2 regions of the Clostridium ljungdahlii DSM 13528 genome follow, and region 2 is predicted to be linked to the other one. Evidence: predicted binding sites of a transcription regulator. Region 2 holds the regulator's gene; the other holds the start of a gene.

Region 1 (15,595 bases), 1.1 Mb from region 2:
AATCCAAGCCTTGAAAAAGTTGCAGTGATTGCAAAGATACTTGGCTGTAAAATTGATGATTTAATATTAAGTGCATGATTGCCGTAAAAACTTCTTAAATAAAAGTTATAATAGATGAATTATTTTAAAACACTTATATAATTAAGGATTTATCACTGAAGGTGAAGATGATCTCAGGATAAATCCTATTTTTTTATTTTAATCTCTCAAGTGATAAACAGAGTTCTTGGCATAAGATGAAGTATTAGAGCAGGTAGTCATCAGATAAAAAAATTAAATTAAGTTCTAGCTTAAAAATAGACATTAGGCGTATACTAATTAGAAGAGAAGGTGGAAATTATGTTGGATTTATGCTTATTAGGATGTGGGGGAAGTATGCCTGTGCCAGATAGGTACCTTACATCTATGATAGCATCTTATAATGGAAAAAAACTACTTATAGATTGTGGTGAGGGAACTCAAGTTAGCTTAAAAATACTTGGATGTAAAATAAAAAATATAGATGTAATTTTATTTACACACTTTCATGCAGACCACATAGCAGGTCTGCCAGGATTGCTTCTTACCATAGCTAATTCTGGCAGAAATATGCCTATCACGATAATTGGACCTATAGGATTAAGAAAAGTAATAGAGGGACTTATGGTAATAGCACCTGTGCTCCCCTATAGCATAAACTTACTTGAACTTTGTGGTAAAGAAAGTTACTTTGAAAAAATAGGAGATTTTAATATAGATGTATTACCTGTAGACCACGGAATGCCATGTTTTGCATATTCCATAGGTGTAGATAGAAATAGAAAATTTGATAGAGACAAAGCTTTAAAAAATCAAGTGCCGTTAATCCTCTGGAACAGACTTCAAAAGGGAGAAAAGATAGAATATGGAGAAAAAATATATACTCCTGAAATGGTACTTGGAGATAAAAGAAGTGGATTAAAAGTGTCTTATTGTACCGATTCAAGACCAACCCATGAATTAGCTCAATTTGTAGAAAAATCTGATGTATTTATATGTGAGGGGATGTATGGAGAAGATGAAAATATTTCAAAGGCCATTCAGTATAAACATATGTTATTTTCAGAAGCAGCTGCTCTTGCCAAAAGGGCGGAAGTGGGAGAATTGTGGCTTACTCATTTTAGTCCTTCTATGCCTAAACCAGAATTGTATCTACAAAATGCCCAAAGTATATTTGAAAAAACAGTGCTTGGAAAAGATAGATATGTAAAAAGTATAAATTTTAAAGATTAGAAATTACAAATAAATGACTATGACCTGGGTAGTAATATTATATGTTTTACCCTATAATAAAATTATGGGAAAAATTTTATTGTGAGGTGATTTTTTAAATGATAGAACATCATAATGATATGGATACATTTTTTAAGAACTTAGAGGAAGATATAATTCTTTTTAAAAATAAAGCACTGGTAAATATAAATGAGTATATGTTTATGCTCTACTGGAAGATAGGAAATTTAATTTTAATGAGAGAAAAAGAAGGCTGCGAGTCGGAATTTATAAGTGAAACAGTAGAATATCTTAAAGGTAAGTTCCCAGGTAATCTATGCTTTACAGAAAAGAATTTAGAAAATATGGCTAGATTTGCTGAAGAATATAATTCTCAGGATTATGTAAGTCAATTGTCATCTAAAATAAGCTGGTCGTGTAACTTAATTCTCATGAATAAGATAAGAAATGTTGATAAAAGAAAAGAATACATAGATAAGATGTGGGAAAAAGATTGGTCCGTTGAAGATTTAATAGGGGAGATAGATAAAGAGTGTGGAATTGAGGAATTAGACTATGCAGAACTTTTTAATGCAGAATCCCCTGAAAAAGAAAATATTGAAAGTAAAAGCATTATTACTTCTGAGGAAAAAGACTCTGAAGAAGAAAAGAATGAAGAAAAAACAAAAACAAAATCTGAAGACAGTTTTTGTTTCATAAAGGATGCTATTTCAAAAGAACAGGGAGAAGATCTATCTGAAGGTGATATTAAAAAATTTTCTCCTATACTAAAAGATGAGTATCTCATGGATTTTATGGACATTTCAGATGAAATTAAAGAAAAGGCTTTTCAACAGCATTTTATAAAGAGTGTAGTAGAATTTTTCCTGGAATTGAATTCTGGATTTGCCTTAGTAGGAAAAAAACATCATATGGAACTTTCAGGTGGAGATTATTATGAGGATTTACTTTTTTACAATTTGAAATTAAAATGTTATATAGCTGTTGAACTAAAAATAGGGAAATTTAAACCAGAATATCTTGGAATTTTAACTTTCCATCTTTCTGCCATGGATGACTCAGTAAGAGATGAAGGGGACAACTCATCTATAGGTATAGTTTTATGTAAGGATGGAGAAAAGCTAATTGTACAGTATGCCTTTAAGGATGTAGATGATCCTAAAAATGCAGAATATATGTTAAGTGAAAATATACCAGAGCAATTTGAAGGAATATTACCTACTATAAAGGAAATAGGACGTGGAATTAAGATAAAATTAAAAGATTGAAAAAAGGATATTGAATGAAACTTCAGGACTATAAGGCATTTGAAAGAAAATAGGATAGCATACTGACAAGTTATTCCTTTGAAAATGCCATATAAACCTGAGGTTTTTTTAAGGACAAATTTCGGTACTTACTAAAGGATGTGATTTAATATGGAGTCAAAAAACAGAAATATAATAATTGCAATAATGCTAGCTACATTTCTTGGTGCTGTAGAAGGAACTGTTGTAACTACGGCTATTCCAACTATTGTGAAAAGCTTAAATGGGTTTGAATTAATGAGCTGGATATTTTCTATGTACTTACTTACTTCTACTATAACTACGCCTATATATGGTAAATTATCAGATTTATATGGAAGAAAAAATACATTAATTGTAGGAATATCAATATTTTTATTAGGAAGCTTTTTATGTGGAATATCTATGAATATGTATTCACTTATAGCTTTTCGTGCTCTTCAAGGAATAGGTGCAGGCTCAATATTTACAGTAACATATACTATAGTTGGAGATTTATTTGCTGCTTCTGAGAGGGCAAAGATTCAAGGATGGGTAGGTACAGTGTGGGGAGTTGCTAGTCTACTTGGCCCTTTCTTAGGAGGATTTCTAATAGATACACTCTCCTGGCACTGGATATTTTTTATAAATATACCTTTTGGAATAATTTCTATAGTGCTTCTTAAAAATAATTTAAAGGAGAATTTTAAGAAGAGGAAAGTAAGAATAGATTATATGGGAACACTGGTTTTAACTACTTCCATAGTGCTTATTTTGTATGGATTTTTAAGTGTCGGGAAAAAAAGTTCGCCTGACATGGTTCTTCCAGTTATATGCATAGGTGTAGCTTTAGCACTTATGTTTGTATTTTATTTTGTGGAAAAAAAGTCGGAGGAGCCTATCATGCCTTTTGAAATATTTACAAGAGTCAACATAGTTGTCAGTATAATAGGCTTTTTAGTATCAGCTTCACTAATTGCAATTGATGTATATATGCCAATTTATATTCAAAATGTACTTGGATTTGGAGCAACTATTTCAGGCATTTGTATTGCTCCTATGTCATTTACCTGGCTTATATCTTCTATAGTTCTTTCAAAATGGCTGACTATATATAAGGAAAAAAGTATAATTTTAATATGTTCCATTATATTGTTGCTTTCTAGTTTCATTTTATTGACTTTTAGTGTAGGTTCAGCATTACCTTGGATTATATTGTGTGTCTCTATAATGGGTTTTGGTTTTGGAGGTACTTTTACAATTGTCACTATAGTGGTGCAGGATTCTGTAAACTATGATATGAGAGGAGCAGCTACGGCATCAAATATTCTTCTTCGAAATTTAGGACAAACCATAGGTGTGAGCATATTCGGTACTATATTTAATTTAAGTATAATAAAGTATTTCCAGAACATAGGAATAAAAGACATAAATCCAAGTAATCTTTATTCTTCATCTATTTTAAATAGTGGTGTTTCACTTCAATTGATAAAGAAATCTTTGATTTCAGGTTTGCATCTTTTATTTATATGCGTTATTGGAATAAATTTGATTTCTTTCTTATTTGGATTACTTTTTCCAAAGAAATTCAAAATAAAGTAAAAAAATTTTCTATATTACCATGAGATACTTGATTTTAAGTACTCATGTTACAAAATATAGTTTCATACAATATACTAAGAATAATATAGAAAGGTATATTTATGAAGAAAAGGGATGGATATTATATTCAATTAGATAGCGCAGCTGAAAACATGCTTAGGAGGGCAAATTTTTTAGGATGTGGTCATAATGGAATTGTTTATTTATTAGAAGATAATAATAGAGTGATTAAAATATTTAAAAGCAAATATGTTTGCAGAAGTGAATATAACATATTACAAAAAACTAGTAAGAGCAAGTATTTTCCTAAAATATATTCTCATGGGCTTTATTATATTGTGAGAAGTTATGCAAAAGGGGAGAGACTTGATTACTACATTAAACAAAATGGGTTAAATGAAAAAGTTGCAAAGAACATTATTAATCTTATTAAAGAGTTTCAGAAACTCAAGTTTACTAAACTGGATATAAGGTGTAAGGACTTATATTTATGTAAAGATTCTTCCATAAAAGTAATAGATCCTAAAAATAATTATTCCAAATGCTGCGATTATCCAAGACATTTAATGAAAGGATTAGATAAATTGGGAGTATTAGATGAATTTTTAGAATTTGTAAAAGAAGACTATGGTGAAGTTTATGAAGATTGGAACTATAAAATAAAAAGGTATTTATGCAGGGGGATAAAGTAATAGATATTTAATACACTTCAGTGTATATTTAAAGTATAATTATTTATAAATACAGTGGCAACAGGGAGGCAAATATGGTTTTTATAGTAACAGCATTACATTGTGAGGCAAAGCCATTTATAGAAAGGTTTGATTTAAAAAGGGATAATTCCGTAAATAAAATTCAAGTTTTTAAAAATGAAGAAATTGTACTTATAGTAAGTAAAACTGGAGCAATAAATATGGCTTCTGCTTGTGCATATATTATAGCTAAATTTGAAGCTGACCAATACGATACCTTTATAAATATAGGCGTTTGTGGAAGTAAAGATAGAACGTTTCAAATTGGAACATTAGTACTTTGTAATAAAATAATTGATAACATTACGGATAAGGATTTTTATCCTGACATGATATTTAAACATCCTTTTAAAGAAGCATGTTTGGAGAGTTTTGCAAAAATAGTGGATGAAAATGATCTAGAAAAAATAAGAGGAGACATTGTAGACATGGAAGGAGCTGCTTTTTTTCAAGCGGTATCTATATTTATGCCGCCCCATAGAATTTATTCTTTGAAGATAGTATCTGACTATTTGGATGGAACAAATGTAACTGGGGAAAAAGTTACTGAATTAATTTGTGAACAGTTAGATGAAATATGTAGTTGGATACAGGATATCGAACACGAATGTGCAAAACCTAAGGATATATTGGATGAAAAGGACATGAACTATATAAATGAAATAGTATGCAATTTTAATTTATCTGTTTCCATGCAGCACCAGTTAAAGAAGTTAGCTAAAGGATATAAGGTTAGAAATGATAACTTAATCCTAGCTCTTGAGCCCTTTACCCAGATTTACTGTAAGACTAAATATGAGAGGAAGATGTATTTTGAAAAACTTGTACAACAGCTTGAACTTATGTAGTTTTTCTCATATTTATGTGGAAAAAGGGGTTATTGAAAATGAAAATACAAAGAGGATACTGTCTAAGTTTAAAAAATCCAATGTTATAAAAATAAATCATTATAAAGATGTATTTTGCAGACACAATCAAGATTTTCTGGTGCAAAAAAAGTCTCCTAAACTAATACTTGCACGCAATGATGGAAACTTAATTTATGAAGGTGCAAGGGTATGTGATGATTTTGGAAATGAACATTTTTATTATACTTCATCTATTATGAATTGCTTGTATAATTGCGAGTATTGTTATTTGCAAGGAGTTTATTCTTCGGCAAATATAGTTCTATTTGTGAATTTGGAAGATGTTTTCAAACAGGTGGAGTGTATTCTAAAAAAGCACTCCGTTTATTTATGTATATCTTATGATACGGATCTTATGGCCTTTGAAAATATAACAGGTTTTATTAGAAAATGGATACAGTTTGCAGAAAAACATAATAATTTAAAAATAGAGGTAAGAACTAAAAGTTCCAATTTTAAAAGTATAGAAGATGTGGTGCCGCAGGATAATGTAATACTTGCATGGACTCTTTCACCAGAAGAAATTTGCAGGAAATATGAAATGAGTGCTCCAAGTTTTAGGCCCAGGTTGAATAGTATTAAAAGTGCTGTAGATAGGGGATGGAAGGTGAGAGTTTGCTTTGATCCACTGTTATATGTACATAATTGGGAAAAATATTATAAAAATTGTGTAAAAGATACATTTAGGGCTATTCCGGAAGAAAATATACAGGATGTGAGTATTGGTGTATTTAGAATTGGAAAGGATTATTTAAAGAACATGGAGAAAATGAATCCACAATCGCTATTATTGGCTTATCCATTTAAAATTGCAGATGGAACTTGCAGTTATTCAGAAGAGCATCATAAGCTTTTGGTCAATTTTGTATATGATCTGGTTTGCAAATATGTTAAAAAATCTAAAGTGTTTGTACAATAAAAATAATGCAAAATTACAGAGAGGGTGTAAGGATGAAAACTGCAATTGTGACGGGAGCTTCTTCAGGTATAGGATTTGAAATAGCTCAGAGACTATTGAATATGGGTTATAAGGTTTACGGATTTGGTAGAGATTTTTCCAAGGTAGAATTTGATAGTTCTAATTTTATAAGGGAAATCTGTGATATAACAAATACAAATAAATTCTTCCAGAGAATAGATGAAATAAAGGCCAAAGGTGAAATATTTTTACTTGTGAATAATGCCGGAGTAGGATACTTTGGCCCCCATGAAGAATTAAATCCTAGAAAGATACATGAAATGATAACGGTGAATTTAGAAGTACCTATGGTACTCTGTAGTATACTGATGAGGCAGCTTAAGAAAAATAAGGGAGTTATAATAAATATATCATCAGTTACAGCAAAGGAAATAAGCACTTATGGTTGTGCTTATTCTGCTACAAAAGCAGGGTTAACTCATTTTTCTGAAAGTCTTTTTAGTGAAGTGAGAAAAACAGGTGTAAAAATAATAACAATACATCCAGATATGACAAAATCAAATTTCTATAGAAATGCAAATTTCAGTGAAGATGATAGTAGTGAAGACTTTTATATAAGTTGTAAAGATACAGCAGATGTGGTGGAATGGGTACTTAGGGAACCTTCTAACTTGGTAGTAACAGAACTTACTTTAAAACCTCAAAAGCATAGAATAAAGAGAAAGTAGTAAAATATCCACAAATATATTATATTTGTGGATATTTTTAACTTTTGTAACAGAAGGTTTAATGTTATAATACAGATGTATTTTGTTAAAAAAATAACTAAGATTAGGAGTGGTTAAAGATGTCAAGAATTATTATTTCTACAGGAAAATATGTACAGGGAAACGGTGAGCTTAAAAATATATCTAACTACGTTGAAAATCTTGGAGATAGTTTTTTTATCATAGCTAGTGAAAATGGAATTAAGAGAACAAGAGATGCAATAGAAGAAAGTTTTAAAGGAAAAGATTCTTTGTTAGCATTTGAAGCTTTTAATGGAGAATGTTCCAAAAATGAAATAGATAGACTGTGTAAAAAGTTAAAAGAAAATAAAAATAATGTTGTAATTGGCATAGGAGGAGGAAAGATATTTGATACAGCAAAAGCTGTAGCATATTATGCCAAAGTCCCAGTTGTAATAGTTCCAACTATAGCAGCAACAGATGCTCCATGTAGTGCACTTTCTGTAATATATACAGATGAAGGTGTATTTAGTGAATATCTGGCACTTCCTAAAAATCCAGATCTTGTACTTGTAGATTCATCTATAGTTGCAAAAGCACCTGTAAGGCTTTTAGTTTCAGGTATGGGAGATGCATTAGCTACTTATTTTGAGGCAAGAGCTTGTGTCAGATCAGGGGCTGTTACTATGTCAGGCGGAAAGGCTACAAAAGCTGCTTTTGCACTTTCAAAGTTATGCTATGATACGCTTTTAGAAGATGGTCTCAAAGCTAAAATGGCGGTTATAAATAAAGTCCCAACTAAAGCTGTAGAAAATATAATTGAGGCAAATACTTATTTAAGTGGAGTTGGATTTGAAAGCAGCGGACTTGCAGCTGCCCATGCTATTCATAATGGATTTACAGCACTTGAGGAATGTCATGGATTATATCATGGAGAAAAAGTTGCTTTTGGAGCTTTAGTTCAATTGGTTCTTGAAAACAGCCCTATGGAAGAAATAGAAGAGGTCATAGACTTTTGTTTGCAAGTTGGTCTTCCAATTACATTAAATGATTTGGGTATTAAGAAGGTAAATAATGAAGATATAATGAAGGTAGCTGAAATTTCCTGTGCTGAAAATGACACTATGCATAATATGCCATTTGAAGTTACAAAGGAGGATGTATATTCTGCTATACTTGCTGCAGATGAATTAGGAAAGCAATATAAATAGGTATTTAAGTAAAAAATCAACTTATACGCAGTATAAGTTGATTTTTTACTTAGAAGTCTATATATTTTGAGAGAAGGAGCTCTGTTAGTATTTTTGCTATGATGCTTTCAGCTCCTTGATTTAAATTCATTTTATTTTCCATTATTCCATCCATGCCTCCCCTTGTAAAGTTATCTACAAGTGATTTTTTTGCGGAATTTTTACCTAAAAACCATTCATAACATAATTTTGCTTTATCCAAGTATTTTGTGTCTTTAAGTAATTTGTAAGCTTCCATATACATAAGAGCTGTTCCGCAGGCCTCTAAAGGCTGTTCATCAAATTCGCATGGATGAGAATCATTTCTTTTAAACCAACCATTATTTCCTATAGGTTTAAAATAATCCTGTTTAAAACACTGCTGCTCCAAAAAATTTAAAGCTTCTAGGGCAATATCTAGATACTCCCTATTGTTTAATGCATTGCTACTTTTTAAAAGGCACCAGGGAAATATGCCATTACCATAAGTGAGACTATTTTCAAACCACTTCCAGGAATCACTGCTGTAACATTTAAAATTCTCTACAAGAGAATCTGAGAGCGTAATTATATCTTCTTTTACAGTATACTTTGAAATTTTAAATGTAGAACTGGTTTCTAAAAGTTCATCGTAAATCAAATTTAGTCCCAAAAGGCAGTAAGCTTTACTGTGAGTGTAAGACAGTGACTTTACATTGGGTAAGGCTTTTAATATCATATTTTCAACTGCATGTTTTATAGAGGATGGAATAATTTTTGATTGGAGCGTATACCCTAGTGACCACAGGCATCTTCCAAAACAATCTTCAGAGCCTTCCTCTTCAATGAAATTTCTATTGTAGGCCATAAAATTTTTAAAAGTTCCTCTTTTATTTTGAGCATAGAGCAAAAATGAAGTGTATGTAAAAATTAATTTTATATACTTTTCACTTTTGAATTTTTCATACAGCATTACAGCTACAATGAGAGCCCTTGCATTGTCATCTGTAGTGTATCCTGAATTTGGATCCGGAACTGAAAATACACTGTGCTGTATCATTCCAGTATCGTCAGTCATGATAAAAAGGGGTACAGAATCTTTTTCTTCAAAGGTAAGCATATATTACACCACCTGAGTTGCAATTTCACTGCTTTTTATAACAGAAGCAAATAGATTTTCATATTGTGCTGCAACAGAAGGCCATCTCATTTTCATGCCTAACTTCATGGTAGCCTTTTCCATGTTACGCCGCTTAAGTGGGTTATCCAATAAGAAATTCACAGCCTCTGCCAGGGAATCTGCATCTTTAAACTTTGCAAGAAGTCCTCTATTTTTGCTTAACATTTCTTGCGCATACCTATAAGGAGTGGAAACAATAACTCTACCATAGCCTGCTGCATAGGCTAAAGTACCACTTACAGCCTGTTCTTTACCTAAATAAGGAGTCATGTATATATCAGATAAAGTTAGGTATTGCACTATTTCTTTTTTTGTAAGATATTTGTTTATAAACTTTACATTGTTTTGAATATCAAATTGTGATACTAAATTCTTAAGTTTATTTCTATAACTTTCACCTTGTTCCTTTTTTACACAAGGATGAGTTTGCCCTAGCACCAGATAAAGAACTTCAGGATGCTTTTGGGCTACTTTAGAGATAGATTCTATAGCATATTCAATACCTTTTCCAGGACTTAGAAGTCCAAAGGTACTTACTATGCTTCTATCTTTATATCCTAGTTTTTCTTTTAAACAATTTCTATCTTCTACAACAATATCCGGAACTCCATGAGGAATAAGTATGATTTTGTTTTCAGGAATATTATATGTGTTCATCAAAATTTTTATAGAACTTTTTCCCATAGTAATTACTTTCTGGCTCTTATTACCTAAAGTTTTAAGTATAAGTTTTTGTTTCTCAGAAGGTATTGAAAGTATGGTATGAAACGTAGTTATAAATGGAATATTTAAATTATTTACAAAATCTAATATATATTCTCCGCAGTCTCCACCATATATTCCATATTCATGTTCTAATATAACTAAATTAGTATCTGAATTATTTAGCATATTGGCAAGATGAATATAGGATTTTTTGTCAAATTGATTTAAGGTGAAGGATACTTCCTTTGGATATTTATAATTTTCATCATTGACAGCAGCTATTTTATAGGAATTGGAAGAAAACTTATTTTTCAAATTTTTTACAAGATCGGCAGTAAAAGTAGCTATCCCACAGGCACGTGGCGGATAGGTACTCAAAAATACTATATTTTTTTTCAACGATATCACCTCTTAAGTTTTTATATTGCAAGTAAATTATTATTATAATTGTTTGAAACATAAGCTGAATTAGTTATATTGCAATATTTTTCTATAGTGCAATCTGAAGCTACTACAGAATTTGTCAGATTAACATTTTCATGTACATTTATTCTATCCCACAGTACACTCTTGCTTACATTGCAGGAACTACCAATATGGCAGTTGTTACCTAAAACTACATAAGGACCTATCTGAGAGTTTGCTTCAATGATACAGTCCTGACCTATAAATACAGGTCCTATTATTTTAACACTGGGATGAATTTTAACACTTTTATTTTTAAAAATTATATTGCTCTTATTTGTAAGATTTTTTGTTTTCATAAGTTTATTGCAGTTGCTGTACAATATATCTACATGTGCTTTTATATATTTTTTTATTGTGCCTATATCTATCCAGTAGTCGGTGTATTTGTAAGCAGCCATTTTATAGCTTTTATTCAAAAGCAGTGGATAAGTGTCTTTTTCTATAGATACAATTTCCTTTTCAGGTATTTCTTTTAGTACTTCTGGATCAAATATATACACTCCTGCATTTATCCATTTTGAGTTGGTTTCTCCTGCTTTAGGTTTTTCTTTAAAAGCTTTTATATAGCTGTCTCCGTCAAATTCTATAACCCCATACTGAGATGGATCTTTTACTTCAGTCATAGCTATAGAAACAGAAGCTCTTTTTTCTCTATGAAATTTTATGAAATCAGAGTAGCATAGATTATGTACTATATCTGAATTCATGATTATAAAAGTGTCATCAAAGAAACTTTCAGCATTTTTTATGGCGCCTCCTGTACCTAAAGGCAAGTCTTCGGAGATATAATGTATTTTTAATCCATATTTTTTACCATCACCTAAATAATTTTCAATATAATCAGATTTATAACAGGTGCTTATGACAATTTCACTAACACCAGATTCTTTTAACTTTAGTATAGTTCTTTCTATAAGCGGTTTACCCATAATTGGGACCATTGGTTTTGGAAGTTTGTCTGTCAAAGGTCTTAGTCTAGTGCCTTTGCCTCCAGCTAAAAGTAATGCTTTCATATTGATTCCTCCTTATGCTGAACAAATTTTTGAAATTTAATAAACATCTTAAATATATAGCTACAAAGATGCTTAGGCATTTTCAAAGAAATAACCAGTCAGTATGCTAGCCTATTTTTTACCATACTTCGTCGCCAGAACCCTTAGATAGGATTCACTATCTGCGGAACCTGCCTCCTAGTCTGATAAAAAATATTCGTCGCATCTTTGACTCGTTATTTTCTTTCAAATGCCTTTATTAATAAATATTTTTCAGTTATTAACAATTATCTTTTTAAAGGTAATACTTTTAGATAACTATTGCTGATCTTAAACTTAAAGTAAAAGATCAGGTTAAGATATGGATTGATAACTGTGAAATTTAAGATATTTTTAATATACTAAATTGATAGCAATTTATGGTATATATTGTTAATACTTTTATTTTAATCCAAAAGGTTTATTATGTCAACCTATATTTTTAAAAATTCTAAATATAAAATTAATTAAAGCTTGGAGATAATGTTATAATAAAATAAATAATAAATAGAATTATGTCTATGTTTTAAGTTAATTAGCTATAGGAGGAATTTTATGAAAAAGAAGATAGGTATATTTATAATGTCATTTATGATTATAATTTCAACCCTATTTGCAGCAGGTTGTTCTAATGATTCAACTGCAACTTCAGCTTCAGCTAAAAAAGATAAAATTAAAATAGCTGCTTTAAAGGGACCTACTGGAATGGGTATGGCAAAACTTATGGAAAACAAGAATGATTATGATATTACTGTTTACAATTCTGCAGATCAAATAGTGTCTAAAATTGTAAATGGAGAATTGGATGGTGCGGCAGTTCCATCTAACCTTGCACCAATTTTATATAATAAAACCAAAGGTCAAGTTGAGTTAGTTGGAATAAATACATTAGGTGTCTTATACATTGTGGAAAATGGAAATACAGTAAACAGCATAGCTGACTTGAAGGGAAAGACCATTTATTCAAGTGGTAAGGGATCTACTCCTGAGTATGTACTAAATTACATATTAAAGAAGAATGGATTGGAGCCAGGAAAAGATTTGACTATTGATTATAAAATGGATCACAGTGATCTAGCTGAAGCAATAGCATCTAAAAAAGTGGATCTAGCTGTTTTACCAGAACCTTTTGTGACTACAACTAAAATGAAAGACAGTAACTTGAGAATACCTATAGATTTGACAAAAGAGTGGGACAAGGCTTCCCAAGGACAGAGCAAGCTTGTAATGGGAACTTTAGTTTTTAGAAAATCATTTATAGACAAGAGAGGAAAGGATTTAGACAGCTTCTTGAGCAAATATAAAGAATCAGTAGACTTTGTAAATAAAAATAAACAAGAATCAGGAGAACTTATAGCAAAGGAAAGTATAATTCCAAAGGCTAAAGTAGCAGAAATGGCTATTCCAAAGAGTAACATAGTATTTATAAGTGCTAAAGATGGAAAGCAGGCCTTGGAGAAATTTTATGAAGTTTTAAACGAGAATAATCCAAAATCCATTGGAGGAAAAATGCCGGATGAAAATTTCTATTACAGTGGAAACAAAAATAATTAAAAAACTATCTATACTAATATTTTGGATGCTGATTTGGGAGCTTTGCTCCCTTTTTATGAATAATTCTCTTCTTTTACCTTCACCATTTGAAGTACTAAAAACCCTAATAATTCTAATGGGGAAAAATTATTTTTGGAAAAGCGTTTTTAATAGTATATTAAGAGTGATTATTGGAATTTTATTATCCATAGCTATTGGAATTATAACTGGTGTAATTGCAGGAATGAATAAATCTATAGAAGAATTATTAGAACCCCTTGTAGTTACTGTAAAATCTACTCCAGTTATATCTATAATTATTATAGCTTTAGTATGGTTCAATTCATCTAATGTGGTGATTTTTACAGCTATACTTATATGTTTTCCAATAATATATACAAATGTAATTGAAGGTATAAAGTCTGTAGATAAATATTTAATACAGATGGCGAGTGTATATAATGTAAAGCAAAAGTATGTGATAAAAGATATATATCTACCGAGTATAAAAAATTATATTATATCAGGAATATTTATGTGTCTTGGAATTGGATGGAAGGTTTCAGTGGCATCTGAAGTGTTAAGTACTCCTAATTATTCTATAGGACTAAATCTTTTGAATGCTAAAACAACTTTGGAAACACCAGAACTCTTTGCGTGGACTATTGTAATTGTAATTTTAAGTTTTATTTTTGAAAAAATATTTAAGTATTACTTGAGTAGAGCAAAAAAGTAGTTGCTTACTAAAATTGTGAATTGTGCATTGATAAAGAGGGTGATTTTATGGAAAAGAAAAATGAAGACCAATATGAAGTTACAATAAGTAGATTGAGTAAATACTATGAGGGAGTACCTGTTTTTTATAATTTAAATATGAAATTCTTGAAAAATAGGATTACAGCTATTCTTGGACCCTCAGGATGCGGTAAGACTACATTGTTAAATATAATAAGTGGAATTGAAAAAGATTATAATGGAGAAGTTAATTTAAAAGGCAGTACCATATCTTATGTATTTCAAGAGGATAGATTGATTCCATATCTTAGTGTATATGATAATGTGGCTTTTGTATTAAAATCTACTATGGACAAAGGTAGAGTGGATTTAGCTGTAAGAAAATTTTTGAATATGGTAGAATTGTGGGATTATAAAGACAAGCTCCCTTATAAATTAAGTGGAGGAATGAAAAGAAGAGTTGCACTTGCTAGGGCATTTGCCTATAAAAGCGATCTGCTTTTGATGGATGAGCCCTTTAAGGGACTTGATGATAAATTAAAAAGTAATATAATAGAGAAATTTTTAATGATTTACAGCGAAAATAGAAGGACTATTATACTGGTTACTCATGACAAAGCAGAAGCTGAACAATTAGGTGATGTGATCTATTCACTGGATTAAAAATTTTAAATTTACTAATATATGGCTGGTATAAGTGAATTTTATACTTATACCAGCCATAACAACTATTTGGAGCTTATTACATATTGAGCCAATTCAGACATTTGACTTTCACTTAAATTGCCCATAGAAGTAAGTTGATAGTTTATACCATTATCTTTCCACTTTAATGCACATTCTTGGCTAAACTTTTCTTTGAGCTTAACATTTTTATTTTTGCTTCCAATACCAATTAGAACTTCCTTGCCATCTTTAATATCCTGCTTTTCTTTAGCTGAAAATTTAGTGCCTTCAGGTGCTTCATGTACTTTATATTGTGTAAAATATCCTGTAATGCTGCCTATTTTTACAGGTACGGCATTTTTAAATATTGGAGCATCTGCTTCTACAGATCTTTTTGCAGCTCCAAGAGTTAAGGTTGTTTTTCTATCATTATTTATGGTATAGGTTGCATATGCGCCTCTATTATCATATTGTTTATCCGGGGTTGCACCATCTATATGTCCATCTACACCGGCTTCAACCAGCATATATCCTCCAGAAAGAGAGTCAGGTATTTTTACAATATAACCTAAATCTTTTTGTAAATCTGCTTTAGATGGAGCTTTATTGTAATCCTTCACATCTGTATAACCATCAACATATTT
Region 2 (15,595 bases):
CTTTATAGGTACTCTTTTCATTCTATCAGCTTTATCTTCCTTGTGGCATTCACAGCCTTTTCTATCAAAGGTGTCCCCTTCTTCTTCTTTAAGAAGTTTCTTTCCTTCTTCAGTTTTATACATAGCCTGTCTTCTCATAGCTTCGTCAAAATTTACAAGATGTCCATCAAATTCAGGACCATCTACACAGGCAAATTTTAATTCTCCACCTACAGTAACCCTACAAGCTCCGCACATTCCAGTTCCATCTACCATTATAGTATTTAAACTTACTATTGTTTTAATTCCGTATTGTTTCGTAACTTGAGTTATAAACTTCATCATTATCATAGGCCCTATGGCAACTACACAATCGTACTCTTTATCTTTCTTGTCAATAATCTCTTTTAAAAGATCCGTAACAAAACCCTTATATCCATAACTTCCATCATCCGTTGCTATATATAAATTTCCACAAATTGGTTTCAATTCATCTTCAAATAATAAAAGATCTTTTGATTTACATCCAACTATAACATCTGCAGCAACTCCATGTTCATGAAGCCATTTTACCTGTGGATAAACTGGTGCAGTACCTACTCCACCTGCTACAAACATTATATTTTTCTTCTTAAGTTCTTTAAGATCCATCTCTACAAGTTCTGAGCAATGTCCAAGTGGTCCAACAAAATCTTCAAAATATTCTCCCACTTCATATTTAGCCATTTTTTTAGTTGAAGCTCCTAATGTCTGAAATACAATAGTAACAGTTCCTTTTTCTGCATCATAATCACAGATAGTAAGAGGTATTCTTTCCCCTTTATCATCCATTTTGACTATGATAAATTGTCCTGGTAAACAGGACTTTGCAACTCTTGGTGCCTCAATATCCATTAAGAATATGTTTGGTGATAACTTTTTTTTGTTAACAATCTTGTACATACTTTTATGCCATTTTTTTAGTACATAAATCATAAAATCTATGCCCATTTCCCTTTTCATAGTGTTCGATTTTGCTAATTAGCTACTTTCGTTCGGTCTTCCACTCCAAGGGCGTAAATTCGGATGAAATTCACCCTACAGCATCAGTAAATACCCCCCAATAAGATACATCTGATTAAACGGCTTTTTGCCCCTTTCTCAACTCATATTTGACCTAATATAAACCTATATAATTATATCATATAATTATGAAAATTGCACAAGAAAACAATTACAATATGTTAAAAATATAAACTATATTCATAAATATTGATCATTTTTTCTAAATATTTATGATTTAAATTTATTTTCTAACAAATGAATTTTTTAGCTTAAAGAATTCATTTAAGTTTTTAATCTATGTCATTTAAAAGACATGTCAATGTTAATAAACTATCACTTAAATGAACATTTTCAATCTTTATGCCTTCTGGAGTAACCAAATCTACAGGAGCAAAATTCCAAATACCTTTAACTTTGTTTTTGACTAAAATATCACAAACCTTTTGGGCATTATTGTTAGGTACACATATAACTCCTATATCTATACTACTTTCTTTTAAGTAATCATCTAAATAATCTATATCCCTTATCTCGATATCCCTAATTCTAATACCTATAAGTTTAGGATTTATATCAAAAATAGCTTCTAACCGAAAACCTATTTTTTCAAATCTAGTATAGTTAGCTATAGCCTGACCTATATTACCTGCACCTATTATAACAGTCTTATAAGTTTTCGTAAGACCAAGTATATTGCATATTTGCCCATATAGTTCACCTACGTTATACCCATATCCCTGCTGTCCAAAGTCTCCAAAACAGTTTAAGTCCTGCCTTATTTGTGAAGCTGTGAACCCTATTTTTTCACTTAATTCCTTAGAGGATATTCTATCTACGTCATTTTTCATTAAATCCATTAAATACCTATGGTATTTTGGCAATCTCTTTATAACAGCCATTGATATATTCTTTTTTTTATCCATACTACACCTTCTTCTATATTCTTTGATTTCTCTTAAATACTTTTTTGATTTTTAGAATACCATTATTGTATCTAAATAAATTACTTTGATATATATTTAATTATCCTATTCATACAGACATAAATCAATACATTTATATGTAAATTATATTAATTATTTACATGTTTTATACAATATAGTACTCACTTTTTTAGTTACCTTTTAACATTCGTAAATAATGAGCAGTAACAACTATTATTAATTTGCCTACATTCCCAACCTTACAAATGTACTTGAAAGTTAATTAATTATGATTTCTTTTAAAAATAAATTTAAAACATCAATTACTCCATATTATAATTTTCTAATTATAATTATAACATAGGACTACAAAAAAGTTACTATACATAGTAAAATGTTAATGATTAAGGAAGGTGTTACTAATGGTTGTTTTAAGTTGCAATAATATTCATAAAAGTTATGGAATAGAAATTATACTTGAAAATATAACTTTCAACATAAATGATGGAGAAAAAGTAGGATTAATCGGTCCAAATGGAGCTGGCAAATCCACCTTATTTAACATCTTAACAGGTAAAATAAATTATGACAGTGGAAATTTATTTATAGATAAGGCTAAAACAGTAGGATATCTAACTCAACATCTGTCATTGGATTCTTCAAATACTATATATGACGAGATGCTTACTGTGTTTCAGGATCTAATTAATTTAGAAAATAAGTTAAATAAATTAGAAGCCTTGATGAACGAACCTTACGATGCCAAAAATGAAGAGTATAGAAATAAATTGATAGATAAATATACCACCTGTTCAGAGCTTTATACGAACAGGGGTGGTTATACCTACAAAGCTGAAATAAACAGAGTTTTAAGTGGATTAGGTTTTCAAGAAAATGAATTTCTCGATTCTATAACTGTGCTAAGCGGTGGGAAAAAAACAAGGGTGGCACTTTGTAAACTGCTTTTATCTAAACCTGATATCATTCTTTTAGATGAACCTACTAACCACCTGGATCTAGACGCTATAGAATGGCTAGAAGAATATTTAAAATCCTATAAAGGTACTATCATAATAATATCTCATGATAGGTACTTTTTAGATGCTATAACTCAGTCAACTATGGAACTCATAAATGGTCATATAAATTTTTATAATGGAAATTATACTACTTCTTTGGAGTTAAAGCAAAAAAATTATGAAGTCCAGTTAAAAGCTTATAATATGCAGCAAATAGAAATAAAAAAGCAAGAAGAAATCATTGAAAAATATAGATCTTTTAACAGGGAAAAAAGCATAAAGGCAGCAGAAAGCAGACAAAAGATGTTAGACAAAATTGATAGACTAGCTGCTCCTGACAAAGATGAAAAAATTAAAGGTATAACATTTAAAACTCAAATAAACAGTGGAAATGATGTACTTCACGTAGAGAACTTGAGTAAAAGTTTTGATAAAAAACTATTGTTTAAAAACTTAAATTTTGATATAAAAAAAGGAGAAAAAACAGCTCTAATTGGTGAAAATGGTAGGGGAAAAACTACACTTTTTAAAATAATTCTAGGCAAATTAGAACAGGATGATGGCCTTTGCAAATTAGGTAAAAATGTGTTGGTAGGCTACTACGACCAAGAACAATCTGACTTAAATATTGAAAAAACAATTATAGACGAAGTATGGGACAGTTTTCCAAAACTCACCACTACAGAAATAAGAAATGCTCTAGCCAGCTTTTTATTTACAGGAGATGACGTATTTAAAAAAATATCTTCTTTAAGCGGTGGAGAAAAATGCAGGATAAATTTATTAAAGCTTATATTGTCTAAATCTAACTTTTTACTTTTAGATGAACCTACAAACCATCTTGACATAACATCCCGTGAGGCTTTAGAAGAAGCTTTATTAAACTACGATGGCACCGTGCTTGTAATTTCTCATGATAGGTACTTTTTAAATAAATCTGTCAATAAAATATATGAATTAAATGAGAATGGTGCAAAAGAATACTTGGGTAATTACACCTATTATGTTGAAAAGAAAAAGAATCCCTTGAGATTCGAAATGGAAGAAGAACAAAGTTCAAAGACTAAAACTCAAATACAACATGATAAAAAAAAGAAAAAAGAACTTGAAAAGTCTAAACGTGAAAAGAAATCTAAAGTTAAAAACATTGAAGAAGAGATTTCAAATTTAGAAGACCACGTACTTGAACTCCAGAAAAAACTGTGCCTAGAAGAAGTTTATTCTAATCCTGAAAAAAGCAGTGCTGTAAACAAGGAACTTTTAGATACACAAAATGAAATAGAAACTTTATACGCTGATTGGGAGAACATATTATAGAGTTTCTAAACAAAAATAAACTTATGCTCCGAATATTTTTACAACCACAAGTGCAATTAAATATTTTGATAAATCTAAGCAGAAAATTTACAAAAACCTAAAGACTTTTGAAAACTCGTACCTCAGACAATTCAAAAGTCCTAAGCTTTTTCATAAATTTTCAACTAAGACTTATATACAAAATATTTAAATGTACTTGTTTATTGTAAAATATTTCTACGCATAAGTTTATTTTTAAGTTAGAAACAGCTATAAATTGTTGATATCTGCACATTAAAGGTAGTTTTTAACTTGAATTTAAAGTACATTCAAAGAATTACAAACATATATTTAAATCAATTTCTCAGGAACAAATTTAGAGGAAATCCTTTTTATTAATAGGTAATCAAGTACTAAAAGAACACCACCCACTATAAGCATTACAAGATTATTGAGTAAAAGTATACCTGTCATTTGAGCTACTAATATAAGAATCACTGGAATGACAAGAAGGCCGCTTACCTGTTGTGCTTCCTGAAAGGTTTCTGATTTTGCCGATACCATAACAGTAAATGTTAGTGATAATAAATTGATTGCAGGTGAAATCCAAAGTATGATTATAAGCCATTTTATGTCTGGAAAAATAAGTCTTCCAAAATAGATAAAACCACCTATATTACATATGATGCCAAAGACTATAAATGAAATGAAAGTCACGATGTAAGATGGCACAAAAACACCTAAAATCTTAGCTCTAAGCAGTTGTTCCATGGATATTGGTGTGTAAAGCAGGGACTCCAGCGTTTTATGCTCTTTTTCTCCCACAAAACTACTGGCTCCAATAACTCCTGAACACATTATTGGAATTATGAGAAAATATGATGGAAACATAAAGTCTATACTTACTTTTATTAAAAGCTTAGCTGGAGCATATGCTGCATATTCAGGAGGCAATTTTCTTAGGAGAGGCGCCATTTTTGTAAGCATACTTGAATCATTTCCAATAAAGTTCGCACCAATAAATATTCCTAATGGTATGATTACAATCAAAATAATCGGTACAATCGTCATAGGCATAATAACCCGTTTTGAACTTATTATTTCATTTATATCTTTATAAATCAATGCTTTTTCACTTATATCCATACTCTAACCCCTCCAGACTTATAAAGTTACATCATTAGATGTGCCTTTTATATATTTAAAGTACAGTTGTTCTAGTGACCATTTCTTCTGCATGGCCTCGTAAATTTCTCCACCACTTGTCAGTATACCTTGTATCAGGGTATTTACCTCTTTGTCTCCTAAAATAGCTTTGCTATATACATCATTACCCTCATAAATAAATCCAAGTTTTTCCGAAATATTTTTTCCCCTAATTTTTAATTGAAGAGCCGCATTTTTCCTTAAAGCAAGTTCATCAAATGTGCCTAAACCAAGGATACTACCATTATTTATAAAACCATATAGTGTGCAGATATCTTCAGCATATTTTAATTGATGGGTACAAAGAAATATTGTAACCTCGTTTTCCTCTGCAAGTTCTTTTATAAGCCTTGTAACATTAAATGCATTTTCTGGATCTAAACCAGAAGTAGGCTCATCAAGGAATAAAATCTTAGGATTATGAACTAATGCTATAGCCAGAGAAACTCTCTTTCTCATTCCCGTACTGAAAGATTTTACCTTTCTATTCTTTACATCTAATAACTCCAGCCTTTTCAATATAAAATCAGTACGTTCATTAAGCAATTTTTCACCCATTCCATGCATTTTGCCAAAAAATATTAAATTTTGCTCAGCAGTAAGGTTTTCGTAGCAGAAAGAACTTTCGGTCATAACACCACATAATCTATGAATCTCAATATTACTTTTTCCCACAGGTATCCCTAAAATTTCAGCATATCCTGACGTTGCTGAAAGAATTCCATTAAGAATTCTAACTGTAGTGGTTTTTCCTGAACCATTAGGGCCAAGAAATCCAAATATCTCGCCTTTTGGTATACTTACACTTATATTATTCAAAGCATTAAGCTGCCCATCATAAGACTTTTTAAGATTTTTTATACTTATTGCATTCACTTTTTTCACCTAACCTTTCCTTCAGTTTTTTCTTGATTGTTGTCTCGTCTATACGAGTATTTGTTCCATTAGAATTATTATCATCAAATCATTTATCTACCTTATTAAAATATTCATTTCTTTCTATCGCCTCTAAATAATATTTTAGATGTTGACCTATTTCCCGTAAATGGAGTTGTAGTTGATCTTAGTTGAAAAAATCAACTTATAGGAAACATGATTTCATAATTAAAGCCCTGCTTCTTTTAATTAAGCAAGGCTCATATACATAATATTTCATTGATACTTTTTGCAACTTGACATTTATTACTTCTATTCTGAGGCATTTCACTTTTTATGTCACCTTTTCACCTTATTTCTCAGATAACACACTATTTTTCGTCTTTATACACAATAGTTCCCTTATATATTGTTCTCTTTACTTTTCCATACAACTTTTCACCTATAAAAGGAGAATTACAGGACTTAGAATAAAAGTCACTTACCACATATTCTTCCTCAGGATTAAATATTATAATATCTGCCCTATGTCCTTCTTTTATATATCCCCTATCCAATTTATATAATTTTGCAGGATTTACAGTAAACTTTTCTATAACATCCATATAATTTAAATATCCTGGTTTAACCAATTTTGAAATTGCAAGAGAGAGTGCAGTTTCAAGGCCTATCATTCCACTTGGTGCTTTAGAAATTTTGCCTTTTTTTTCTTCCCTTGAATGAGGTGCATGGTCTGTAGCTATTATCTCAATTGTATTATCTTTCAATGCCGCGATTATAGCCTTTCTGTCACTTTCCATTCTCAAAGGTGGATTTACTTTTGCATTTGCTCCCTTTTTTAAGACTTCTTCTTCTGTTATGCTAAAATGCTGTGGTGTTGCCTCTGCCGTTATATTTGCACCCATTTTTTTTGCCCATCTAACAAGTTCAACAGATAAACCAGAACTTATATGTTGAATATCAATTTTTGCTTTAGTTGATATTGCAAGTGCTGCATCTCTTGCAACAAGCACATTTTCTGCTTCTTTTGGAGAGCCTTTTATATCTAATGCATCTGCTATTTTCCCTGAATTTATTCCATTTTCACTTATTAGTTCCGAATCTTCTTCGTGAAAGCTAAGAACTACATCAAGCTCTCTTGCCATGTTCATAGCCTCAACTGCTGTTTTTGAACTTATAATTGGTTTACCATCATCAGAAAATCCTACTGCTCCAGCTTCCTTTAACTTTTTCATGTCTACAATTTCTTTTCCAACCATTCCTTTTGTTATAGAAGCTACCTGAAGTACTTCAATTCTTGCCATTTTAGCCTTGTTCAATATATAGTTTAAAGTCTCAACATTGTCTACCACCGGTTTAGTATTCGCCATACATATAACCGTTGTATATCCTCCCCTTGCGGCTGCATTTGCTCCAGTAAATATATCCTCTTTATAGGTAAAACCAGGATCTCTAAAATGACTGTGTATATCTATAAAACCTGGAGCAACTATGCAAGAAGAAGCATCTATAATATTATCTACGTTTTCTTCATTTATGTTTTTGTCAATTTTTACTACATTTTCATTATCTATTAAAATATCCATATTTTCATTTAATTTGCTCAATGGGTCAATAACATATCCGTTTTTTATAAGTATCATTCCAAATCCTCCTACTATATTCATAAGCTATTTTGCATTTATTCTACCAGAAATAAGTGTCTTTAGCTATCTATTTCATTGATAATACAAAAACTGCCGACAAAATATATTTGCCAGCAGCCTGTAATGTAGAGTTTCTAACTTAAAAATCAACTTTTTTTGAGAGGACAATTGACAGAGGACAGTGAAGGAATATTTTTCTCCGCTGCACTACGAAAAATCTCTAATTTAAAAGAAACTCACGTTTTTTGTTTCTAAAAAGTACTTTCTGAGCAAGCAATTATCTGAAAATCACAGATTTTAGAGCCTGCTTAAGCGATGTTTTGCATTAGCAAAACAAGCTTAAGAATAAATTAGTTTTTTGACGTAAGGAGGAAAACTCACCTTCATTGTCCTCTGTCCTCTGTCAATTGTCCTCTTGAAAAAGTTATGTCGTAATTTTTTTATTTTCTTATGTTAGAAAGAAAATTATCCTTATTTGATATTTAAACTTTGTACTTTGTTATTTAAAAACTTTATTTTCCCCTAGAATCCCTCTCTAAAAAGTCTAAAAGTACTTCTGTACGTTCTTTTTGTTTCTTTTCTAAAACTTCTGGTGTCCAATTATAAAATCCTTGTCCACTCTTACTTCCCAAATTTCCGGCTTCAACTTTATCCTGCATTAACTTAGAAGGTTTCGTATAATTACACAAATCTTTAAATAAATATGAAGATATATTGTTAAATATGTCCAATCCTCCCAAATCTGCACTACATAATGGGCCTGTAACAGGTAATCTTCTTCCATGGCCATATTCCATAGCTTTGTCTACCTCTTCTGGTTTTGCCCATCCTTGCTCTACTATATACAAAGCTTCTCTAAGAAGTGCAAGTTGAAGCCTATTCCCTATAAAACCCAAACACTCCTTTTCCATGCGAACAGCTTTTTTACCTATAAATTCAACCCAGTTCATGATTATTTTCATTGTATCCTGTGATGTTTTTTCTCCTGGTACTACTTCTACCAATGGAATCAGCTGTGGTGGATTCCAAAAGTGGGCAATTGCCACTCTTTCAGGGTACTTTGTATTCTTAGCTATAGCTGTTGGACTAAGTCCTGAAGTATTACTAGTTAAAACTACATCTGGTGAACAAATTTCATCCAACTGCCTAAAGATATCCTGTTTTAGCTCTAAGTTTTCAGCTAATGCCTCTATTACAAAATCAGCATCTTTAGCAGCTTCTTGAATTGTTTTAACACCCTTTATTTTACTTAAAATTTCTTCACATTTTTCATCTGACAATTTTCCTGCAGCCTTTAAACTATTTAAGCTAGATTTTATATTATTAAATCCTCTTTCCAAGCTTGCATTAGATCTGCCATACATAACTACATTTAATCCTGCTTTTGCAGAAAGTAATGCTATGCCATGTCCCATAGTTCCAGTTCCTAAAACTGCTATGTTCTTTATATTCATTATTTTTCATCCCTTCTTAACTATAGCAATTGCTGACTATCTATACTTTCCAATTTTCTCTTTCATTGTTACTCCTGTTGGCTTATAATCTATTTTTACTACAGATGCAACTCTCTCTGCACCTGCTTCTGTACATATACTTTGAGCCTTTTCTACTATTTTCAGAAGTTCACTCAATTCACCTTCCATAGTAGTTTCCATAGGTCCTACTTCATACTTTACCCCAGTAGAAGCTATATACTCTATAACTTTATCAACAACACCATACAAATCCTTATCCTTCACTACAGGTAATACTTGAAGACTTACATTTACTACTGCCATAACACATTTCTCCTTTTCATAATTTGATTTTTTACTTAGAAATTTTATAGTTCATATCTTAAGCAATTCTCTCAATTTTTTTACTTTACTTCTGCTTATAGGAATTTCTGATTTTTCTTCATCATCCATAACCAGCTTGTAAGTTCCATTAAACCAAGAATATAATTCTTTTATATTATCCATGTTTACCAGGTAGCTCCTGTGACACCTAAAAAAATTAGTTTTCTCTTCTATCTGATAAAGAGTTGTCCCAACCAGATATCTGTCACTTTTAGTTTTAACATAGGTTTTATCATCTTCTATATAGCAATAATAGATATCCTTTACATTTACTAATATTATCTTCCCTTGCCTCTCACAAGGAATTCTTTTTACCAAATTACTCTCTTTGTCTATTTTACTTACTATTTCATTTAATATATCAGGTATCTTTTCATTTTCTGAACTTTTTTCACGCCATTTGCTAATTAATCTTCTTATAGTAACAGCTATTCTCTTTTCATCAAAAGGTTTAAGTACATAATCAAGGGCATATATTTCAAAAGCCTGAACTGCATATTGTTCATAAGCAGTAACAAATATTATATCTATTGACTTATCAAATTTTTTAATAACTTTTGCCAACTCAATACCATTTTTTAAAGGCATATTTATATCTAAAAATACAGCATTTGGCTTTTTATTTTTTATAAGATCTAGTCCACTTTTACCATCATATGCAATTCCTTCTACACATAAATCCTCATATTTTGATATTATATAATTCAATTCCTCCGCAGCAGGAATCTCATCTTCTACAATAACACATCTCAGTTTATCCATTTACTGATGAAACCTCCTTCATTGATATGAGGAAACTAATTTTAGTTCCATTATTTAAAGAAGTTTTTATGCTTAGCCCATGGTCTTCCCCATATAATAGTTTTAATCTTTCATTTACATTCTTCAATCCTATTCCAGGCCATTTAGTTAAAATTTCATTTAATCTTTCATTGCTCATACCTACCCCAGTATCTTCTACTGAAAATAATATGTCTTTATCCTTAAAAGATGCCTTAAGATATACACTGCCACCTTCAGGTTTGGGCAGTATTCCATGTTTTATAGCATTTTCTACAATAGGCTGTAATATGAATGCAGGAACCTTCGCTGTCATCATTTTATCTGGTATATCAATAATTAACTTCAGCCTATTTCCAAATCTAGCTTCTTCAATAGAAATGTATGATTTAGTAAATTCTAATTCATCTTTTAAATAGGCAAAATCCTCTTCTCTCTTTAAAGTTTGTCTAAAATAATTTGATAAATCTATAATAAGTTCCCTAGCTTTAGAAGGGTTTGTCCTACAAAATGATGATATGGTGTTTAAAGCATTAAACAAAAAATGAGGTTGTATCTGCGATCTTAGTGCTTTAAATTCTGCTATGGATGCTTCTTCTGCCAATTTATTTAGTTTATATAATTCTATCTGGTTAGAGAGTAAATCGCTTAGTTCTTGTACAAATTGTATAAAATAATTGTTAATATTTTTTTTTGACTTCAATCCAAGCCCCAGCACTCCTTGAAAACCAGAGTTTGGTATATTAAATGGTGCACATACAAAAAACATCTGTCCTTCATTTATGATTTTATAAACAGGAAACTTATCACACTTATATATACTTTCTCTTAATTTTATCTTATTTATGTTTTTAACAGAACAAGTCAAAATATCACTTTTATCCCCTATAAGTATTCCATCAATATTTGCTACTTCATATATTATTTTTGATATATTTTTAGCTGTTTCCTCTCCAAGTCCTTTTCTCATATATTTTACAGTTCTCTTTGCAATGTTTAAAGCCTTTTGGGCTTCTATAGCCCCAACTTTATTATATTCTTCCTTAACACTTTTTATTATACTTATAAAAATAACAGTACCTAATGAATTTATAAGTATCATTGGGACAGCTATAATTTTTACTAATATAAGTGCACTTATAAGAGGTCTTGCAAATATTAAAATTATTATCATTTGAAAACACTCCGCAACTATGGCAGCAAAAAATGCGTGCTTTACATTAAGGCTTTCATCCTTGGAATATTTTCTTGCAATACCCCCTATAAGCCCCTCTACTATAGTTGCAATAGTACAGGCAACAGCCGTAAACCCACCTAAAGCATACCTATGGACTCCTGAAATCAATCCTACTATAACTCCAATTAAAGGTCCTCCAATATATCCAGACACTATGGCTGCAATAGGCCTTGTATTAGCTATAGCATCATGCATTCCCAGATACCCCAAAGCCATAGTTTCTGAACTAATATTATTAGCTGGTTCTACATTTACACCCGTATAATTACTTAAAATACCTAATGTACTAAAAAATATTACAAGTAAAATTTTATCTACAGTTCCCAGCTCATCTTTAATTAATTGTTTTAAAACACTAGAATGATTGTACATATATGCAGATAATGCAATTAAGGCCATGTTCTGAAGCAATTTAAGATAAATCAAAGTATATCACTCCTCGTATAATTATCTATGAGAACTAGCAGAAACCAACTATTTGAACTTTTATCCGATGACTACCTGCTCTAATACTCCCACGCACACAGCAAAAGCGACTATCACCAAATCAAAGATTTGGGATATCTGCTTTTCTCTAAGTGTGAGTAAAGAGCAGCTACGTCCCTGGATAACGATTTCTAAGCATCAGATGGAGTCAAAACTCCATCTGATGTCAAGAACTCTGTTTATGCCTAAAAAATATAATAGCACCCCTTATATTATAATAACAAAATTTAGTTGCTTTGTTAACTTTATTATATAAATACCCCTTACCGATTACCGTCTATTTTCGACTATTTATCATCCTTTTTTACCATTTTAGAGTGCATTAGTATGAAAACGAATAAATTCGGACTATTATGAATATGTAATAACGTTACCATTGCTATTTATTAATCAATTATTTTAATTTATCAAAAATTTTACAAGGAGGTACTTATATGAACTCTATAGTACTAGTAATTATAGGAGCTTTAGTTTTAGTTATAGGCTACAGACTTTATGGATCATTTTTAGCTGCAAAGGTCTTAGTTCTAGACGAAACAAGAGAAGTTCCCGCTAAAAAATTTGAGGATGGACATGACTATTTGCCTACAAACAAATGGATGCTTTTAGGTCAGCACTTTGCAGCCATTGCCGGTGCTGGACCACTTATAGGACCAGTTTTAGCAGCACAATTTGGATATCTTCCAGGTACACTTTGGATTTTAATAGGTGGTGTACTAGCTGGAGGTGTTCACGATATGGTTATATTGTTTGCTTCAGTTAGACAAGATGGTCAATCAATAGCCGAAATTGCAAGAAAAAATTTAGGCGAAAGAATGGGTTATATTACATCAATTTCTGTCATTTTTATACTAATAATTACTATGGCGGGCCTTGGGCTTCCAATAGTAAACTCTCTTGCCAGTAGTCCATGGGGAACTTTTACCGTAGGTTTTACTATTCCGGTCTCAATATTCATAGGTATTTATCTTAAATTTATAAGACCAGGTAAAATAGGTGAAGGTACTATAATTGGTATGGCACTTATATTATTAGGAGTTATTTTAGGACCAACTATCCAAAGTTCAGCACTTGCTCCATATTTAACTTTTAATGTAAAGCAAATGTCACTTATACTTGCTATATATGGTTTCTGTGCAGCTGTTCTTCCTGTATGGCTCTTACTTATTCCAAGAGGTTACCTAAGCACTTACATGAAAATTGGAGTTATGGTGGCACTTGTAGTAGGTATTGTACTTGTAAGACCAGAACTTCAAATGCCTGCTCTTACTAAATTTGTAAATGGTGGAGGACCTATAGTTCCAGGTAAAGTATTTCCATTTATATTTATAACTATAGCCTGTGGTGCTCTATCTGGTTTCCATTCATTGATAAGTACTGGTACAACCCCTAAGCTTATTGCCAATGAAAAGGACATTTTAGCTGTTGGTTATGGATCAATGATTATAGAATCTTTCATAGCTTTAATGGCATTAATTGCTGCAACTTGCCTTCCAACTGCTGATTACTTTGCTATAAATTCAACACCAGCTTTATTTGCAAAACTAGGTATGGTTCCAAAAGAACTCCCTATGCTGCAGCAGTTAGTAGGAGAAAACTTAGTAGGAAGAACTGGCGGTTCAGTATCATTAGCTGTTGGTATGTCTTATGTATTCTATAAAATTCCTGGACTTAAGGGATTGATGTCTTACTGGTATCATTTCTGCATAATGTTTGAAGCATTATTTATACTTACTACTATAGACTCAGGTACTAGAATAGGAAGATATTTATTTCAGGATTTATTCGGGAAATTCTGTAAGCCTCTTGCCAAACAAGACTCCTGGTTTAACATAATATTCTTCAGTTTGCTTATGTCTTTCTGTTGGGGATACTTACTGTGTACAGGTAATATATCTACAATATGGCCTCTATTTGGTGTGGCAAATCAAAGTTTGTCAGCTATAGCCTTTGCAATAGGTACTTCAGTACTTATAAGAATGGGCAAGAGAAAGTATATACCTATTACAATAATCCCTATGGCATTTATAAGTGTAGCTACTTTAACTGCATCAGTTGAAAATATAACAGGAAACTATATTCCAAATCATAAAACTGCACTTACAGTTTTATCTATAATTCTCATAGCTATAGTAATAATTATACTTTATGAAAGCATAAGACACTGGATTAAAGATTTAAAATCCGGAGATTATGATAATCCTCAAGAAGAAAAAATAGTTGGATAAAGTTTATCCTTAAAAGTTTTATTCACAGTGTGTATGAAAATATATTCACACTGTGAATTTTTTTATAAATTTTTCACACTGTAAAATTCAATTATGCTATTCAACTTATTGTAAATACCATTCACATGTTATTTTTGTCCATTCGCATCCGTTTTTTTGCACTTTGGAATATTTGGGTATGAAAATCAATAAATTCAGACTATTATAAATATGTAATAAAATTCATATAATTAATTATTAATGAATCATTCATAATTATTAATAAATTAAAAAGGAGGTTTTTATATGAATTCTATAGTACTAGTAATTATAGGGGCTCTTGTATTAGTCGCGGGCTACAGAATATACGGATCATTTGTAGCGGCAAAAGTTCTAGCATTAGATGAAACAAGAGAGGTTCCGTCTAAAAAGTTCGAAGATGGACATGATTATGTACCAACTAACAAATGGATACTTCTTGGCCATCATTTTGCTGCAATTGCAGGTGCTGGGCCACTCATAGGACCAGTTTTGGCAGCACAATTCGGATATCTTCCAGGTACACTTTGGATTTTAATAGGTGGTGTACTAGGCGGTGCCGTTCACGACATGGTTATCTTATTTGCTTCAGTTAGACAAGACGGACAATCTATTGCCGAAATTGCCAGGAAAAATCTTGGTGAACGAATGGGTTACATTACATCAATTTCAGTTATATTCATACTCATAATAACAATGGCAGGTCTTGGACTTCCTATAGTAAACTCTCTTAACAACAGTCCATGGGGAACGTTTACAGTTGGCTTTACTATCCCAGTGGCACTTTTTATAGGTATTTATCTTAAATTCTTAAGACCAGGTAAAATAGCTGAAGGTACAATTATTGGTATGGTACTTATATTACTTGGAGTTATTTTAGGACCAACTGTTCAGCATTCAGCCTTAGCACCATATCTTACTTTCAATGTAAAACAAATGTCACTTATACTTGCAGCTTATGGTTTTTGTGCAGCTGTACTTCCTGTATGGCTTTTATTACTGCCAAGAGATTATTTAAG

Evidence for each region. Region 2 encodes Rex, which represses fermentation and respiration genes when NADH is low (regulators of the CRP and FNR family bind a similar motif). Its sites were predicted from a motif close to ATTGTTAANNNNTTAACAAT; they were not measured.
Region 1: CLJU_RS13095 (glycerol dehydrogenase) is a predicted target of Rex. The motif match lies at 7,507-7,526, and genes of this name have one in related genera.

The regions. Positions count from the first base shown of each region.
Region 1 is NC_014328.1:2,932,363-2,947,957, reverse strand. Features, by position in the region: gene CLJU_RS13135 (helix-turn-helix domain-containing protein) at 1-78, shown strand, start outside; gene CLJU_RS13130 (ribonuclease Z) at 340-1,251, shown strand; gene CLJU_RS13125 (PDDEXK nuclease domain-containing protein) at 1,350-2,519, shown strand; gene CLJU_RS13120 (MDR family MFS transporter) at 2,670-4,118, shown strand; gene CLJU_RS13115 (protein kinase-like protein) at 4,220-4,810, shown strand; gene CLJU_RS13110 (5'-methylthioadenosine/S-adenosylhomocysteine nucleosidase family protein) at 4,885-5,718, shown strand; gene CLJU_RS13105 (SPL family radical SAM protein) at 5,684-6,697, shown strand; gene CLJU_RS13100 (SDR family oxidoreductase) at 6,730-7,425, shown strand; gene CLJU_RS13095 (glycerol dehydrogenase) at 7,545-8,636, shown strand; gene CLJU_RS13090 (AGE family epimerase/isomerase) at 8,686-9,753, opposite strand; gene CLJU_RS13085 (glycosyltransferase family 4 protein) at 9,757-10,917, opposite strand; gene CLJU_RS13080 (nucleotidyltransferase family protein) at 10,938-11,999, opposite strand; gene CLJU_RS13075 (ABC transporter substrate-binding protein) at 12,573-13,571, shown strand; gene CLJU_RS13070 (ABC transporter permease) at 13,534-14,286, shown strand; gene CLJU_RS13065 (ABC transporter ATP-binding protein) at 14,334-14,948, shown strand; gene CLJU_RS13060 (hypothetical protein) at 15,014-15,595, opposite strand, start outside.
Region 2 is NC_014328.1:4,038,568-4,054,162, forward strand. Features, by position in the region: gene CLJU_RS18335 (bifunctional dihydroorotate dehydrogenase B NAD binding subunit/NADPH-dependent glutamate synthase) at 1-981, opposite strand, end outside; gene CLJU_RS18340 (redox-sensing transcriptional repressor Rex) at 1,314-1,946, opposite strand; gene CLJU_RS18345 (ABC-F family ATP-binding cassette domain-containing protein) at 2,369-4,282, shown strand; gene CLJU_RS18350 (ABC transporter permease subunit) at 4,613-5,407, opposite strand; gene CLJU_RS18355 (ABC transporter ATP-binding protein) at 5,426-6,343, opposite strand; gene CLJU_RS18360 (dihydroorotase) at 6,715-7,986, opposite strand; gene CLJU_RS18365 (3-hydroxyacyl-CoA dehydrogenase family protein) at 8,502-9,443, opposite strand; gene CLJU_RS18370 (thiamine-binding protein) at 9,480-9,767, opposite strand; gene CLJU_RS18375 (LytR/AlgR family response regulator transcription factor) at 9,819-10,589, opposite strand; gene CLJU_RS18380 (LytS/YhcK type 5TM receptor domain-containing protein) at 10,582-12,270, opposite strand; gene CLJU_RS18385 (carbon starvation CstA family protein) at 12,765-14,558, shown strand; gene CLJU_RS18390 (carbon starvation CstA family protein) at 14,844-15,595, shown strand, end outside.